2 regions of the Paeniglutamicibacter sp. NPDC091659 genome follow, and region 1 is predicted to be linked to the other one. Evidence: riboswitches for the same ligand, from Rfam matches in the RefSeq annotation. Region 1 holds a riboswitch; the other holds the start of a gene.
What was found. A riboswitch is a leader RNA that binds a small molecule or an ion and turns the genes downstream of it on or off. The one in region 1 is predicted to bind thiamine pyrophosphate.

Region 1 (7,203 bases):
ACCCGATGGGCGGGGCCTCGGTCGACTACTGGGCCGCGATCGCCGAAACCCACAGGATCGACCTCACCGTCGTGAACACCCAGGTCGACCCGCGCTTTGCGTTCATGTCGCTGGACACCGACGGCAAGATCCGCATGGACTGCTCCTCGGCCTCCGCCATGGCCTCACTGATTGCACAGCGCAATTCCTTCGACATCGCCACGGGCAACGACGCCGACGCCGACCGCCACGGCATCGTCACCCCGGATGCCGGGCTGATGAACCCGAACCACTTCCTGGCCGTGGCCATCGAGTACCTGTACTCCAACCGCAGCGGCTGGTCCAAGGACGCCTCGATCGGCAAGACCCTTGTGTCCTCCTCCATGATCGACCGCGTCGCCGCGGACCTCGGCCGCAAGCTGGTGGAGGTCCCGGTGGGCTTCAAGTGGTTCGTGCCGGGTCTGCTGGACGGCTCGGGCGCCTTCGGCGGCGAGGAATCCGCCGGCGCATCGTTCCTGCGCCACGACGGCACCACCTGGACCACCGACAAGGACGGCATCATCATGTCCCTGCTGGCCAGCGAAATCACGGCAACCACGGGTTCCACCCCGTCGGTGCACTACGCACGCCTGGCCGAAACCCACGGGGCGCCCAGCTACGCGCGCATCGACGCCCCGGCCACCCGCGAGCAGAAGGCAAAGCTCGGCAGCCTGTCGGCAACCGACGTCACGGCCGACGAGCTTGCCGGCGAACCCATCACGGCGCGGCTGACCGAGGCCCCGGGCAACGGGGCGAAGATCGGCGGCCTGAAGGTCACCACCGAAAACGCCTGGTTCGCGGCGCGCCCGTCGGGCACCGAGGACGTCTACAAGATCTACGCGGAGTCCTTCCTCGGCGACGAACACTTGGCCCGGGTGCAGGCCGAGGCCAAGACGATCGTTGATTCGGTGCTCGGCTAGAAACCGCTAAACGGCCGGCGGGAATCGACATGGATTCCCGCCGGCCGCCGGTTTTTTGGTGCGCCTGTTTTTGGTTGGGCTGCTTCTGGTTGGGCTAGAGCAGCCTGTCGATGATCTTGCTCTTCGCCCAGGTGTACGGCGGGTAGATCGCCTTGAGCGTGTCGACCACCGCGGTCTTGACCATGACCGGGCGCATCTGCGAGAGCCGCTCGAAGCCGTGGCGGCCGTGGTAGGAACCCATGCCGGAGGCCCCGACCCCGCCGAAGGGAAGCGACGGCACCGCAAGGTGCAGGTTCGGGGCGTTGTGCACGATCGCCCCGGCACGCACCTGGTCGCCGAAGGACGACTGCAGGCGCGGGTTCTCGCTGAACAGGTAGGCGGCCAGCGGGTTGGGGCGCGAGTTGATGAAGCGCACCGCAGCGTCGAAGCTCTCGACCTTCATGATCGGCAGGATCGGCCCGAAGATTTCCTCCTGCATGAGCGGGGAATCCGGATCGACGTTGATCATCACCGTGGGTTCGATCTTCAGCGTCGCCTCGTCGTATCCGCCGCCGATCACCACTTCCCCCTGCTCCAGGTAGGAGACGAGCCTGTTGAAGTGCGCCCGGTTGACGATCCGCCCGTAGTCGCGGCTCTCCAACGGGGACTTTCCGTAGAACCCGGTGATGGCCTTGGCCAGCTGCTTTTCCAGGGTCTCGGCCGCATTCCCGACGGCCAGCACGTAGTCGGGCGCCACGCAGGTCTGGCCCGCGTTCATGAACTTGCCGTAGGCCAGGCGACGGGCGACGGCCGCGTGGGATCCGTCCATCACCACGGCCGGGGACTTGCCGCCCAGTTCAAGGGTGACGGGCGTCAGGTGTTCGGCCGCGGCACGGGCCACGATCCGCCCGACCTTTTCCCCGCCGGTGTAGAAGATGTGGTCGAACTGCTGCTCCAGAAGGACCTTGCTGGTGCCGGCGCCGCCCTGGACCACCGCGTAGGCACGCTGGTCCAGGAACTGCGGGATCAGCTTCCCCAGCGCGATCGACGTGGCGGGGGCCAGCTCCGAGGGCTTGAGCACCGCCACGTTGCCCGCGGCGATGGCGGCAACCAGCGGGGCCAGCATGAGCTGCAGCGGGTAGTTCCAGGCGCCGATGATGAGCACCACGCCGAGCGGCTGCGGCTCGATCTTGGCCGCCGCGGGGTGCAGCGCCAGCGGGATCTTCACCGCCTTGGATTCCATCCACTCCGAAAGGTGCAGCTGGGCGTGGTCGATCTCGGCGCGCACCATGTCGATTTCGGTCAGCTTCGCCTCGACCGCGCCCTTGCCCAGGTCGTCGGCCAGCGCATCGATGAAGTCCTGCTGGTGCGCATCCAGCATGCGTTCCAGGGCCTTGAGCTGCGATGCCCTGAAGCGCCTCGGGTGCGCCAGGCGCGTGGCCACCACGTCGTGCATGGCGTCGACGATCTCGACGATCCTTGCCGGATTCTCCGCGACGACACGGGGTAGCTCAAGCTCGTTCGACGCCGCGCTCTCCAGGGGAGCCACGGGTTCGGAAGTGTAAGGAAAAATGCCCATACCCAGAGCCTACGGCGCGGCCGCCTGCTCCGACAGCCTGCCGCGCCCGGCGGGCCTGACCCGAAACGCCGGCGGAGGAAATGTAGTTGCACCGAGGGCCCGACCGTGGGGTAGGCTCGCGCTTAGTGACACGGGGTGTTGGCGCGCATGCGCACCAACTGAGATAAGACCCGTCGCACCTGATCTAGTTCGTACTAGCGGAGGGATGTTGCTAATGGAATCCATTGCGCCTTCATTTGTTGTAAGCCCCGGCGAGCTGGCCGACTGCGTGTCGGCCCTGCGCGCCTCCACCCCCCTGATCCAGTGCATCACCAACACTGTGGTCACCAATTTCACGGCCAATGTGCTGCTGGCCGCCGGCGCCTCGCCGGCCATGGCCGACCTGCCCGGGGAGGCCGGCGACTTTGCCGCGATCGCCTCCGGAACCCTCGTCAATCTGGGAACCCCCTACGCCGAACAGCGCGCCGGAGCCCTTGAGGCCGTCGCCGCCGCCAACGCCGCGGGCACGCCGTGGGTGCTGGACCCGGTGGCCGTGGGGGCCCTGCGGGTCCGCACCGAGCTGGCCTTCGAGCTGCGCGGGCTGAACCCGACCGTCATCCGCGGCAACGCCTCCGAAATCATGGTGCTGGCGGAGTCCGGCACCGGCGGCCGCGGGGTCGAGTCGACGGACTCGGTGGAATCCGCAGCCTCCCACGCCCGCTCCCTGGCCCTGCGCACCGGAGCCGTGGTCGCGGTTTCCGGTCCACGGGACCTGGTGACCGACGGCGCCCGGACCGTGCTGGTGCACGGCGGCAGCAGCCTGCTGACGCGCGTGACCGGTGGCGGCTGCGCCCTCGGTGCCATCTGTGCCGCATTCGTTGCCGTCCACGACGACGCGCTGGTCGCGACGGTCGCGGCGCACGCGTTCTACTCGGCAGCCGCCGAGCGCGCGGAACTGCTCAGCAACGGGCCCGGCTCCTTCGCGGTGAACTTCCTCGATGCGTTGGCCCTGGTCGGCCCGCAGGAACTGATGGAAAAGGCGGTGCTTTCCTGATGCGGGATCTCAGCGTTTACCTGGTTGCCGATTCGGCCTCGACCGCCGGCCGGCCGCTGGACGAAATCATTGCCGCGGCTGTCGCCGGCGGCGTCAAGACGGTCCAGCTGCGTTGCAAGGACATGCCTGCGGCCGAATTCCTGGAGGTGGTCCGCAAGTCCTCCGTGCACACAGAGGGACGGGCCGACCTGCTGGTCAACGACCGCGTCGACGTGTACCTGGCCGCCCGAGCTTCGGGTGCCAGCGTGCAGGGCGTACACATCGGCCAGTCCGACATCCCCGCCGAACTGGTCCGTGCGCTGATCGGCCCCGATGCGGTGCTGGGCCTGAGCGCCTCAAAGGACGCGCAAATCGCCGCAGCCAGCGAGCTCAACGCCCGCTTCCCCGGAACCATCGACTACCTGGGCGTCGGGGCGGTCCACGCGACCCCCACCAAGAAGGACCATCCCGAACCACTCGGCCATGCGGGCCTGGCCCGCGCGGTCGGCCAAAGCACGCTGCCGTGCGTGGCCATCGGCGGCCTCGGATTGGTCGACATCGACGGCATCGTCGACGGCGGGGCCGCCGGCATGGCCGTGGTCCGCGCCATCTGCTCGGCGGAGGACCCGCAGGCGGCCAGCGCCGAACTGCTCACAACGTGGGAAGCCGCCTGGGCAGGGGCATCCCGATGAGCGAAGACCTCACGCAAGACATCAAGAACATCCTGTCCATTGCCGGTTCCGACCCCTCCGGCGGCGCCGGCATCCAGGCCGACCTGAAGTCGATTGGCGCCTGCGGCGGCTACGGGATGGCCGTCATCAGCGCGCTCACCGCCCAAAACACGCACGGGGTGCGGGCCGTCCATGTGCCGCCGGCGCAATTCCTGGGCGAACAGCTGCTTGCCGTGTCCGACGACGTGGCCATCGACGCCATCAAGATCGGCATGCTGGCAAACGTCGGGATCATCGACACGCTCACCGACTGGCTGGCCGCAACGCGCCTGTCTGCCCCGGTTCCGGTGGTCCTTGACCCTGTCATGATCGCCACCAGCGGCGACAGGCTGCTCGACGCCGACGCCGAGGACGCCCTGCGCCGGCTCATGGAACACGCCGACGTGCTGACCCCGAACATCCCCGAGCTGGCCGTCATCGCCCGCGCGGAGGTCGCAACGACCTGGGAAGAGGTCATTTCCCAGGCTCGGCAGGTCGCCGCGACCTATTCGGTGCTGGTGCTGGCCAAAGGCGGCCACCTGGCCGGGTCCGACTGCCCCGATGCGCTCATCGACGCCGACGGGGTGCTGCACGAGGTCGTCTCCCCACGCCTTGACACCCGGAACACCCACGGCACCGGGTGTTCCTTCTCCTCGGCCCTGGCCACGCACTACGCGCGGACCGGCGACTGGGTCGAGTCGCTCATCGCGTCCAAGTGCTGGCTGACCGCCGCGATCGCCGGGGCCGACCAGCTGCGGGTCGGCAGCGGGAACGGCCCGATCAACCACCTGGGTTCGTTCTGGGCCGGCGAACCGCTGGCCACCGCCGACGACTCCATGTGGCTGTGGTGGGAAGCGATCGAATCCATCCGCGGGGGAATCGACGACCTCGCCTTCATCCGCGGGCTGAAGGACGGAACGCTGGAGCGTGCCGACTTCGAGGACTACCTGGGGCAGGACTCCCTGTACCTGCGCACCTATGCGCGGGTCATGTCCCGGGCCTCCGAGCTGGCACCGGCCACCGAGGACCAGCGGTTCTGGGCGGCGAACGCCAGCGGCTGCCTGGAGGAGGAACTCACGCTGCACCGCGGGCGGCTTCAGGAGCGTGTGCCGGAACCCAGCGGCACCACCACCGCCTACCTGAACCACCTGGTGTCGTGCTCCAACGACTACGCGGTGCTGGTGGCGGCCCTGCTTCCGTGTTTCTGGATCTACCAGGACGTCGGCTCGCGGCTGGCCGCGGCGAACCACGCCGCCCACCCGTACAACGACTGGCTGTCCACTTACTCCTCCCCCGAGTTCGACAAGTCGACGGCCCAGGCCATCGAGGTCTGCCGGACGCTCTTCGACGCGGCGGACGCGCGGACGCGCCGGGACATGTGGACGGCCTTCGAGGCTTCCAGCGCCCACGAGCTGCACTTCTTCGCGCAGACGGCCGCCGACCGCCAGGGTGCCGATCGCTGAACCGGTGGGTAAAATGCCAAACGGGTTTCCCGTCGTTTCGTTCTTCGTGTTACCCGTTTGGCACCACCCATCTTGAACTCTCGCGCCCGGAAGGCACCCATGAGCAACCGATTCGGCATTGGCTGGAAACTGCACGGCAACGGCAAGACCATCACCCCGGGCACCGCGGTGGCGCCCGACGAGCGTCTGGCCTGGCCGCAGACCATCGGGGTGGGCGTCCAGCACGTCATGGCCATGTTCGGCGCCACGGTGCTCGTGCCGACGATCACCGGCTTCCCGGTCACCACCACGCTGCTGTTCACGGGCCTGGGCACCCTGCTGTTCCTGCTCATCACCGCGGGCCGGGTGCCCAGCTACCTGGGTTCCTCCTTCGCGTTCATTGCGCCCGTCACCGGGGCGATGGCCACGCGCGGGATGGGCGGGGCACTCGGCGGGATCGTGATGGCCGGCGCCTGCCTGTTCATCGTGGGGCTCATCGTGCAGAAGGCCGGCACCGGCTGGATCCACGCGTTGATGCCGCCGGTGGTCATGGGCACCATCGTCGCGCTGATCGGGCTGAACCTGGCCACCACCACCACCGAGAAGATCACAGAAGTCCCGCTGACCACCTTTGCCACGGTGCTTGCGATCGTCGTGTCCACGGTGTTCTTCCGCGGCATGCTCGGGCGCCTGTCCATCCTGCTGGGCATCATCGTCGGCTACCTGGTGGCCTGGGCGCAGGGGCAGGTCGACTTCTCGAAGATCGGCGACGCCCCCTGGATCGGGCTGCCGCACTTCTCCACACCCACCTTCCACCTGGACACCCTCACATTGTTCCTGCCCGTGGTGTTCGTGCTGATCGCCGAGAACGTCGGCCACGTGAAGACCGTGGCGCTGATGACCGGCAAGGAACTTGACGACGTGAACGGCCGCGCACTGATGGCCGACGGCGCCGCGACAGTGATCGCCGGCTTCGGCGGCGGCTCCGGCACCACCACCTACGCGGAGAACATCGGCGTCATGGCCTCCTCGCGCGTCTACTCGACGGCCGCCTACTGGATTGCCGGCATGGTCGCCATCGCCCTGGCGTTCCTGCCGAAGTTCGGCGTGCTGATCAACACCATCCCCGCCGGCGTGGCCGGCGGCGCCGGCATCGTGCTCTACGGCATGATCGCGATCGTCGGCGCCCGGCTCTGGGTGCAGAACAAGGTCGACTTCTCCAACCCGATCAACCTGATGACGGCCGGCACCGGCCTGATCATCGCGATCGCGCTCTTCGGCACCAACGTGCTCTCGATCGGCACCATGTCCTTCGGCGGCATCGCGCTGGGCACCGCGGCCACCCTGGTGGTCTTCCACCTGATGCGCGCCATCGCCCGTGCCCGCGGCACGGAGCCGACCGACACCGAGGAAATCGGCGGCGCCACCCACTCGAAGATCGGCTGACGACGCAAAGGCGCGAAGCCCGGCAAAAGGTCCAGTTGGATCCTTTGCCGGGCTCCATGCGTTTTGCAGTTCAGTTGACCACGATCGGCGGCTCTGC
Region 2 (7,203 bases), on a different contig from region 1:
CGGGACGTCCCGTGCCCCCGCGCCGGCCTGCTGCGGGGGAACACGGGACGGAATCCCGGTCTAGACCTTGGCCGGGACTTCCAGTTCGGGCAGATAGACCTTGCCCCCGGAGGCCAGGAACTCCCGGCTCTTGGCCCGCATCCCGTCGTACATCTGGGCGATGGCGGCCTGCGACTCGGCCGACCCGTACTCGTCCCTGATGTCCTGGCTGATGCGCATCGAGCAGAACTTCGGGCCGCACATGGAGCAGAAGTGCGCGGTCTTGGCCGGCTCGGCGGGCAGCGTCTCGTCGTGGAAGGACTCGGCGGTGACCGGGTCCAGCGACAGGGCGAACTGGTCGCGCCAGCGGAACTCGAAGCGCGCCTTGGACAGGGCGTCGTCCCGCGCGGAGGCACCCGGGTGCCCCTTGGCCAGGTCCGCGGCGTGGGCGGCGATCTTGTAGGTGATCACCCCGGTCTTCACGTCGTCCTTGTTCGGCAGGCCCAAGTGCTCCTTGGGCGTCACGTAGCAGAGCATGGCCGTGCCGTAGCGGGCGATCTCCGTGGCGCCGATCGCGCTGGTGATGTGGTCGTAGCCCGGTGCGATGTCGGTGACCAGCGGGCCGAGCGTGTAGAAGGGCGCGCCCTTGCACAGCTCCTGCTGGCGTTCGACGTTCTCCCGCACCAGGTGGAACGGGATGTGCCCGGGGCCCTCGACCATGACCTGCACGTCGTATTCCCAGGCCCTGGCCGTCAGCTCCGCGAGGGTGTCCAGCTCCGCGAACTGGGCCGCGTCGTTGGCGTCGGCGATCGATCCGGGGCGCAGCCCGTCGCCGAGCGAGAACGCGACGTCGTACTGGGCGAAGATCTCGCACAGCTCGTCGAAGTGCGTGTAGAGGAAGTTCTCCTGGTGGTGGGCCAGGCACCAGCCGGCCATGATGGCACCGCCGCGCGAGACGATGCCGGTGACCCGGTTGGCCGTCAGCGGCACGTAGCGCAACAGCACGCCCGCGTGGATGGTCATGTAGTCGACGCCCTGCTCGCACTGCTCGATCACCGTGTCGCGGAAGATCTCCCAGGTCAGTGCGTTGGCCTCGCCGTTGACCTTTTCCAGAGCCTGGTAGATCGGCACGGTGCCGATGGGAACCGGGGCGTTGCGGATCAGCCATTCGCGGGTGGTGTGGATGTCGTCGCCGGTGGACAGGTCCATCACGGTGTCGGCGCCCCACCGGGTGGCCCACTGCAGCTTGTCGACCTCCTCGGCAATGGAACTTGTCACCGCGGAGTTGCCGATGTTGGCGTTGATCTTCACCAGGAACGCCTTGCCGATGACCATTGGCTCGGACTCGGGGTGGTTGATGTTGTTCGGGATGATCGCCCGGCCGGCCGCGACCTCGCTGCGCACCAGCTCCACGTCACAGTTCTCGCGCAGGGCGACGAAGCGCATTTCCGGGGTGGTGATGCCCCGGCGGGCGTAGTGCATCTGGGTCACCCGTTTCCCGGGATCCGCGCGCCGGGGTTCCGGCTTGGCTCCCTTCCACTCGGCCGAGGCGGCCCCCCGGCGCATCGCCGACTTGCCGTCGTCGAGCAGGTTGCGTTCGCGGCCCGCGTACGTCTCGGTGTCCGAGCGGTCCGCGATCCACGGCGCGCGGAACGGCGGCAGCCCCACGACCGGGTCGCTGCCCGGACCCGCGGTGCGGTACACCCGCAGCGGGGCGTTGGGCTGGCCGCCGGGGGAGGGTTCCAGCGCGATCTCGGTCACCGGGACCCGGATCCCGGAATCGGCATCCTCGAGGTAGGCCAGCGAGTGGGACCTCAGGGATTGGGTTTCGGTTGCCTCGGGGGCGTCTTGGGCAGGGTTGATCGTTGTTTCGATGGTGCTCAAGGAGTACTCACTTCCTTCGCCGGCATTACCCGGACAGGTTCAACGGTCGCAAGCTGCGTCAGCTCGATCTCAGCCCCTGCAAGGGCTCCCGTGTGGTCGTAAGTGAAGCTACAGCACATTCCGCCGAAGGGTCAAATGTAACGTCGGACACGCGTGGCGCCGCCTCGACACCGAGCCGTGGGTGCCGCCGATCGCCCGGCGACGGCGGAACGCGGGTCGGGTGTGCCGAAGAATCGCGACCGCGGGAGCAGCTCCCGGGGTGCCGGACTTCGCCGCATGGCCGGGAGTATGGCAAAATGGATTCTTGGGTCTACTGGGTTCTGCTCCTGCCGCAGGGGGAACGAGTCAACAGTTGATCCGCCGAGGATCCGCAAACGGGTCCCGGTACCAAGCTTCGGAACACCAAATCTTTCTGCCGTCGCGCTTTTGTGCGTCGGGGAAAATAAGTGTCCCGTGTCTAAGGTAGGTGACCTGCGGCGTCTGCCTAGGAGATGCATTCATGCATATTCTCGACTCTGTCGATGCAGCCTCGCTGCGCACCGATGTCCCGGCTTTCCGCCCGGGTGACACCGTCAAGGTTCACGTAAACATCATCGAAGGCAAGAACTCCCGTGTCCAGGTCTTCCAGGGCTTCGTCCTTGGTCGCCAGGGTGACGGCGTTCGCGAAACCTTCACCGTTCGCAAGGTCTCCTTCGGCGTCGGCGTAGAGCGTACCTTCCCGGTACACTCCCCGGTCCTCGAAAAGATCGAACTGGTTTCCCGCGGCGACGTTCGCCGTGCGAAGCTGTTCTACATGCGCGATCGCCACGGCAAGGCTGCGAAGATCCGCGAAAAGCGCGACTTCCGCACCGCCAAGTAGTAAGAAAAGCGAGAACCTTCGTTTCCGCCTTCGCGCGGTCACGGGGATCCATCGTGGATCAACCTACAGAATCGGAAAGTTTTTCCGCTTCAGCAAAGCGCCGGTCCCGTTCGCGGGGCTGGCGCTTTGCCGTTGGCGCCCTCATGGCCGCGGCAGTGATCACCTTGGTGATCCGTGCAACGATCATTGATTTCTACTACATCGGTTCCGCCTCCATGGAATCGACGTTGAACCCCGGTGACGGGCTCTTGGTGAACCGCCTTGCCTACAAGTCAGAGCCCATCAAGCGCGGCGACATCATCATTTTTGACGGCCGTGGCTCCTTCCTGCCCTATCAAAGTCCCAATGCCGTGGATTCCCTTGCCTGGGCACTTCGCCTTGCCGGCAACGACTCGGTGTACGTCAAGCGTGTCATCGGCGTGGCAGGGGACACCGTCGCCTGCTGCGGGCCGGACGGCAAGCTCAGCGTCAACGGCCATCCGCTGGATGAGCCCTACCTCTATGCCGGCGACAAGCCCAGCGAGCAGGAGTTCACCGCCAAGGTTCCGCACGGCCGCATTTGGGTCATGGGCGACCACCGCTCGGTCTCCGAGGACTCCCGGGCGTTGCTCGGTGCGCCCGGCGGCGGCATGATTTCTGTCGACAGGGTCCTAGGGCAGGCCCGTGAGGTCATTTGGCCGCTCGACCGCAAGCGTCCCGTGGGCGACGGAACCACGGAGCCAGACACCGCATCGGCGCCCGAGTAGCAGCCAGGCCCCTCGGATTCCCCGCCACACATGAGCGGTTGCGGGGCTCCCAAGGTGTCGCCGCAATAGTGGCGCCGGGACTTCGTTCCCGCATGGCCTCGGGTTAGAGTGACACCCTGCGGTCAAACGTTGCTCGTTTTGTGCCCGGTCCGGATGTCCCCAACGCATCCGAGAATGCAACATGCCGGACACCACCTCGATGGGGAGAACACCACATGCACGAATCGTCACTGACCTTCCTAAGGCGTGCCGGTGTTGCCGCCGCCACCGCGGCCTTCGTGATGGGCAGCAGTCTCGTGGCCGGACCCCCGCCGGCAACCGCCGGGCAGACGTCGAATCCCGGCGTCACGACGCTAACCGCCATCACCGCGGCCGCATCTGATGTTCGGGATGAGGATTTGCCCCAAGGGCTTGCCGAGGCGGTGAAGCGCGACCTGGGCATGGGCGTCGAAGAGTTCAGGGCCCAGGGCGAGCTCGTTGCCGTTGCGGATCGGCTCCGCACGGATCTACGGAAGGCAAAACTCAAGGGATCCTTTGCCATTGAGGGCAACAAGATAGCCGTCAAGGTCGGTGTTGCTGCACATGCCGCCGTCACCCAAAAGCTGGACACGCTGACGCGGGGCACCGGGGTCGAGCTCGCAATTTCCACTGACGAAGCGAGCACAGCGTCCGCTTCCGCGACTGCCCCCGCACCGACCAAGAAGAGTCCTACGGACGTCGATGAGCTGTACAGGGCGTACGTTGCGTCGGTCGATCCAGACACGCTCAGCCAACTCCAGGCGGTCATGGAGACCGCCGACGGCTTCGTGATCCGCTCCGGCGGAGGCGCCAAGGACGCACCTGCCCGTCCCGCCGCGCGCGTCCTGACGTCCGGCGGCAATCTGACCCCGGAGGAATTCGCGACCCAGTACCCCGATGTCAGCATCCACGATGCCGAGGGACCCGCAACCGTGTCAGCGTCCAACGACGTGCTCGGCGGTATGGCGTACAGTGCGCCATTCGGCCAGGGCTACACCTTGTGTTCGGTGGGTTTCAACGGTTTCAATGCCACTGGCGCCCGCGCCGCACTCTCGGCCGGCCACTGCACGCGTGACGGGCAGATTGATCAGGTCTTTGTTGCCGAGCACAGCGCACCGGATGCACTCGTGGATCCGAGTGCCCCATTCGGTGCCCCATTCGGTTCCTTCGGCTTCTCCCAATTCGGTGGCCCCGGCAACACCGCAATCCTTACCGACGGCACACATGTGCTTGGAAACATTGGCACCGACATTTCGGTGCTGGACAAGATCGATCCTTCACTGCGGCAGCAACCGCTAGTCACCGACTGGAAGAAAGGCGTCGATGAGCGTGATTCCGGAACCAAGGTTACGGGAGTGGCAAGCGCCGTCATCGGGTCACCCGTCTGCAAGTCAGGCCGGACAACGGGCTGGACCTGTGACCTGGTTGACGAGGTGGGGATCTTCTTCGTCGGAGGGTTCAAGAACAACACCACGGACCTTCGCGGCATCCGCGGCTTTGGCATGCCCAACCCCAAGTTCTCCAAGGCCTTCGAGGGCGATTCCGGCGGGTCGGTCATTTCAGGCGGCAACGCGGTGGGGATTACCAGCGCGATTTCTGGGAACAAACAGGATGAACGGAGCCGTGCCTATTTCGCCGACATCAAACAAGCGCTCAAGCAGGCCAAGGGCTACACCATCAAGCTCTTTGTCAACGCCCCCAAACTCACCACGCCGGCCAAGGGTGCGAGCCTGAAGGCCGGTGCGAAGATTTCCGGAACGGTTGCATCGGCACCATCCGGCTCGACGGTCCAGGTGGTCTCCTCCGGCAAGAAGATCGCCACGGCCAAGATCTCCAAGGGCGCCTTCAGCTTCAAGGCCCCTGAAAAGCTCGGCACGTTCACGTTCACGGTTCAGACGGCCAAGGGCTTCAGCAAGTCCCGAGCCACCTCGGGTTCCGTCAAGCTGGCCATGCCGGCCCCGAGATTCACGGCACCCAAAAACGGGGCGACCACCGCCGGTGCCGTGACCAAGATTGCCGGCAAGGGATTTCCCGGCGCCACGGTCAAGCTCTCCGGCGCCGTCAAGGGCAAGGCAACGGTCAACAAGGACGGCAACTGGAGCAAAAAGACAAGCGCACTGGGATACGGCGGACACAAGATCATCGCTACGCAGTCCAAGGGCTCCTACGTCTCCCGGGCGACTGTCGTTTCCTTCAAGGTTGCCGTTCGCGCCCCGGTCATTGCCGCCCCGGCACGCGACAGGGTCTCGACCAAGGCGCCGCGCGCCATTTCGGGAACCGGCATTCCAGGGGCCACGCTGAAGCTCAGCGGGGCAGTCACCAAGAGCCTTGTCATCGGCGGGGACGGCACGTGGAGCGTCAAGCTGAAGCGCACCTGGTCCTACGGCAGCCACGGCATCAAGGCAACGCAGAAAGTCGGCAAGCACACCTCGGGAAGCGCCCGGACCAGCTTCAAGCTCATCCCAGTGGCGCCATCAATCGAATCCCCGACCGCGGGCAAGAAAATCGCGTATGGCAAGGCGTCCACCACGATCTCCGGCCGCGGCATCAGCGGTGCAACGGTGAAGGTCACCCTGGGCAGCGCCAAAGTGAGTGCCACTGTTGTCCGGGGAACCTGGAAGGTGCGGATCCCCGGAACCTTGAAGGCCGGTTCCCACACGGCAAGAGCCGTGCAGGTTCTCAACAAGACCTCCTCGGCACCCGCCAAGGTCACGTTCAGCGTCGCCGGGTCGGGCGCATAACAGGTGTCGGCATCCGTCGGCCAGGCCGGGCCGGCCGACGGATGCCGAATCCCGCGTCGACGTGGGAGCCCTCTCCGAACCTTCGCGCCCCATAGGCAAATTGCCAGCGTCGCAACGTAGGCTTGGAGGCGGCGGCGCGCAAGCAGCCGACGGCACCCAACACCGGTGCCACACGAAGCGCATGCCGCCAAGACAGCAGTTAGACACCCCTGAAAGGGCCCCACGCACGTGACGCACGCCAGCGAGCCAGCAGCAGCATCGGAACGACCCCGCCGGAAACGGAATCCCTTGTGGGCGGCGGTGCGGGAAATCCTCATCGTTGTCGTCGTCGCCTTGGTGATCTCCCTGGTGGTGAAGACCTTCTTCTTCAGGGCCTTCTACATTCCTTCGGGATCGATGGAAGAAACCCTGCAGAAGAACGACCGCATCTTCGCGAACCTCATGGTCCCCGGTCCCTTCGAACTCACCCGCGGCGACGTCGTGGTCTTCCGCGACGACCAGGGCTGGCTTCCGCCCATCGCCTCTACCGTAACAAACCCGGTCGACGAATTCTTCGCCTTCGTCGGCCTGGTTCCGGACGCATCCAACCAGCACCTGATCAAGCGCATCATCGGCATGCCAGGTGACACCGTCAAGTGCTGCGCCCCGGACGGAAAGCTGACCGTCAACGGCGTCGAAATCACCGAACCCTATATCTACCCCGGCGATGCGCCCTCGGAGCAGGAATTCGCCAAGGTGGTCCCGGAAGGCAAGCTCTGGGTCATGGGTGACCACCGTGCCGAATCCGCAGATTCGCGCTACCACGAGGACGTGCAGGACGGGTTCGTCGACATTTCCTCGGTCGAGGGCAAGGCCTCGGTCATCTCCTGGCCGCTGGACCGCATCGGGGGGATCTCCAACCACCCGGAGGTCTTCTCCAGCGTGCCGGCCCCCAAGAGCCCGGCCACCAAGAACTAATGGCTTCACAACCACCCAC

Region 2: it holds a riboswitch for thiamine pyrophosphate, as region 1 does, so the genes downstream of both, thiC (phosphomethylpyrimidine synthase ThiC) here and thiM (hydroxyethylthiazole kinase) in region 1, are expected to answer to the same signal.

Annotation. Positions count from the first base shown of each region.
Region 1 is NZ_JBIVTO010000001.1:30,531-37,733, forward strand. It holds gene pgm (phosphoglucomutase (alpha-D-glucose-1,6-bisphosphate-dependent)) at 1-938, shown strand, start outside; gene ACIQLF_RS00170 (aldehyde dehydrogenase family protein) at 1,033-2,496, opposite strand; TPP riboswitch at 2,618-2,719, shown strand; gene thiM (hydroxyethylthiazole kinase) at 2,711-3,529, shown strand; gene thiE (thiamine phosphate synthase) at 3,529-4,200, shown strand; gene thiD (bifunctional hydroxymethylpyrimidine kinase/phosphomethylpyrimidine kinase) at 4,197-5,681, shown strand; gene ACIQLF_RS00190 (uracil-xanthine permease family protein) at 5,781-7,106, shown strand; gene ACIQLF_RS00195 (HAD-IA family hydrolase) at 7,177-7,203, opposite strand, start outside.
Region 2 is NZ_JBIVTO010000002.1:515,750-522,952, reverse strand. It holds gene thiC (phosphomethylpyrimidine synthase ThiC) at 61-1,863, opposite strand; TPP riboswitch at 1,858-1,965, opposite strand; gene rplS (50S ribosomal protein L19) at 2,363-2,722, shown strand; gene lepB (signal peptidase I) at 2,866-3,468, shown strand; gene ACIQLF_RS07440 (S1 family peptidase) at 3,684-6,227, shown strand; gene lepB (signal peptidase I) at 6,456-7,184, shown strand; gene ACIQLF_RS07430 (ribonuclease HII) at 7,184-7,203, shown strand, end outside.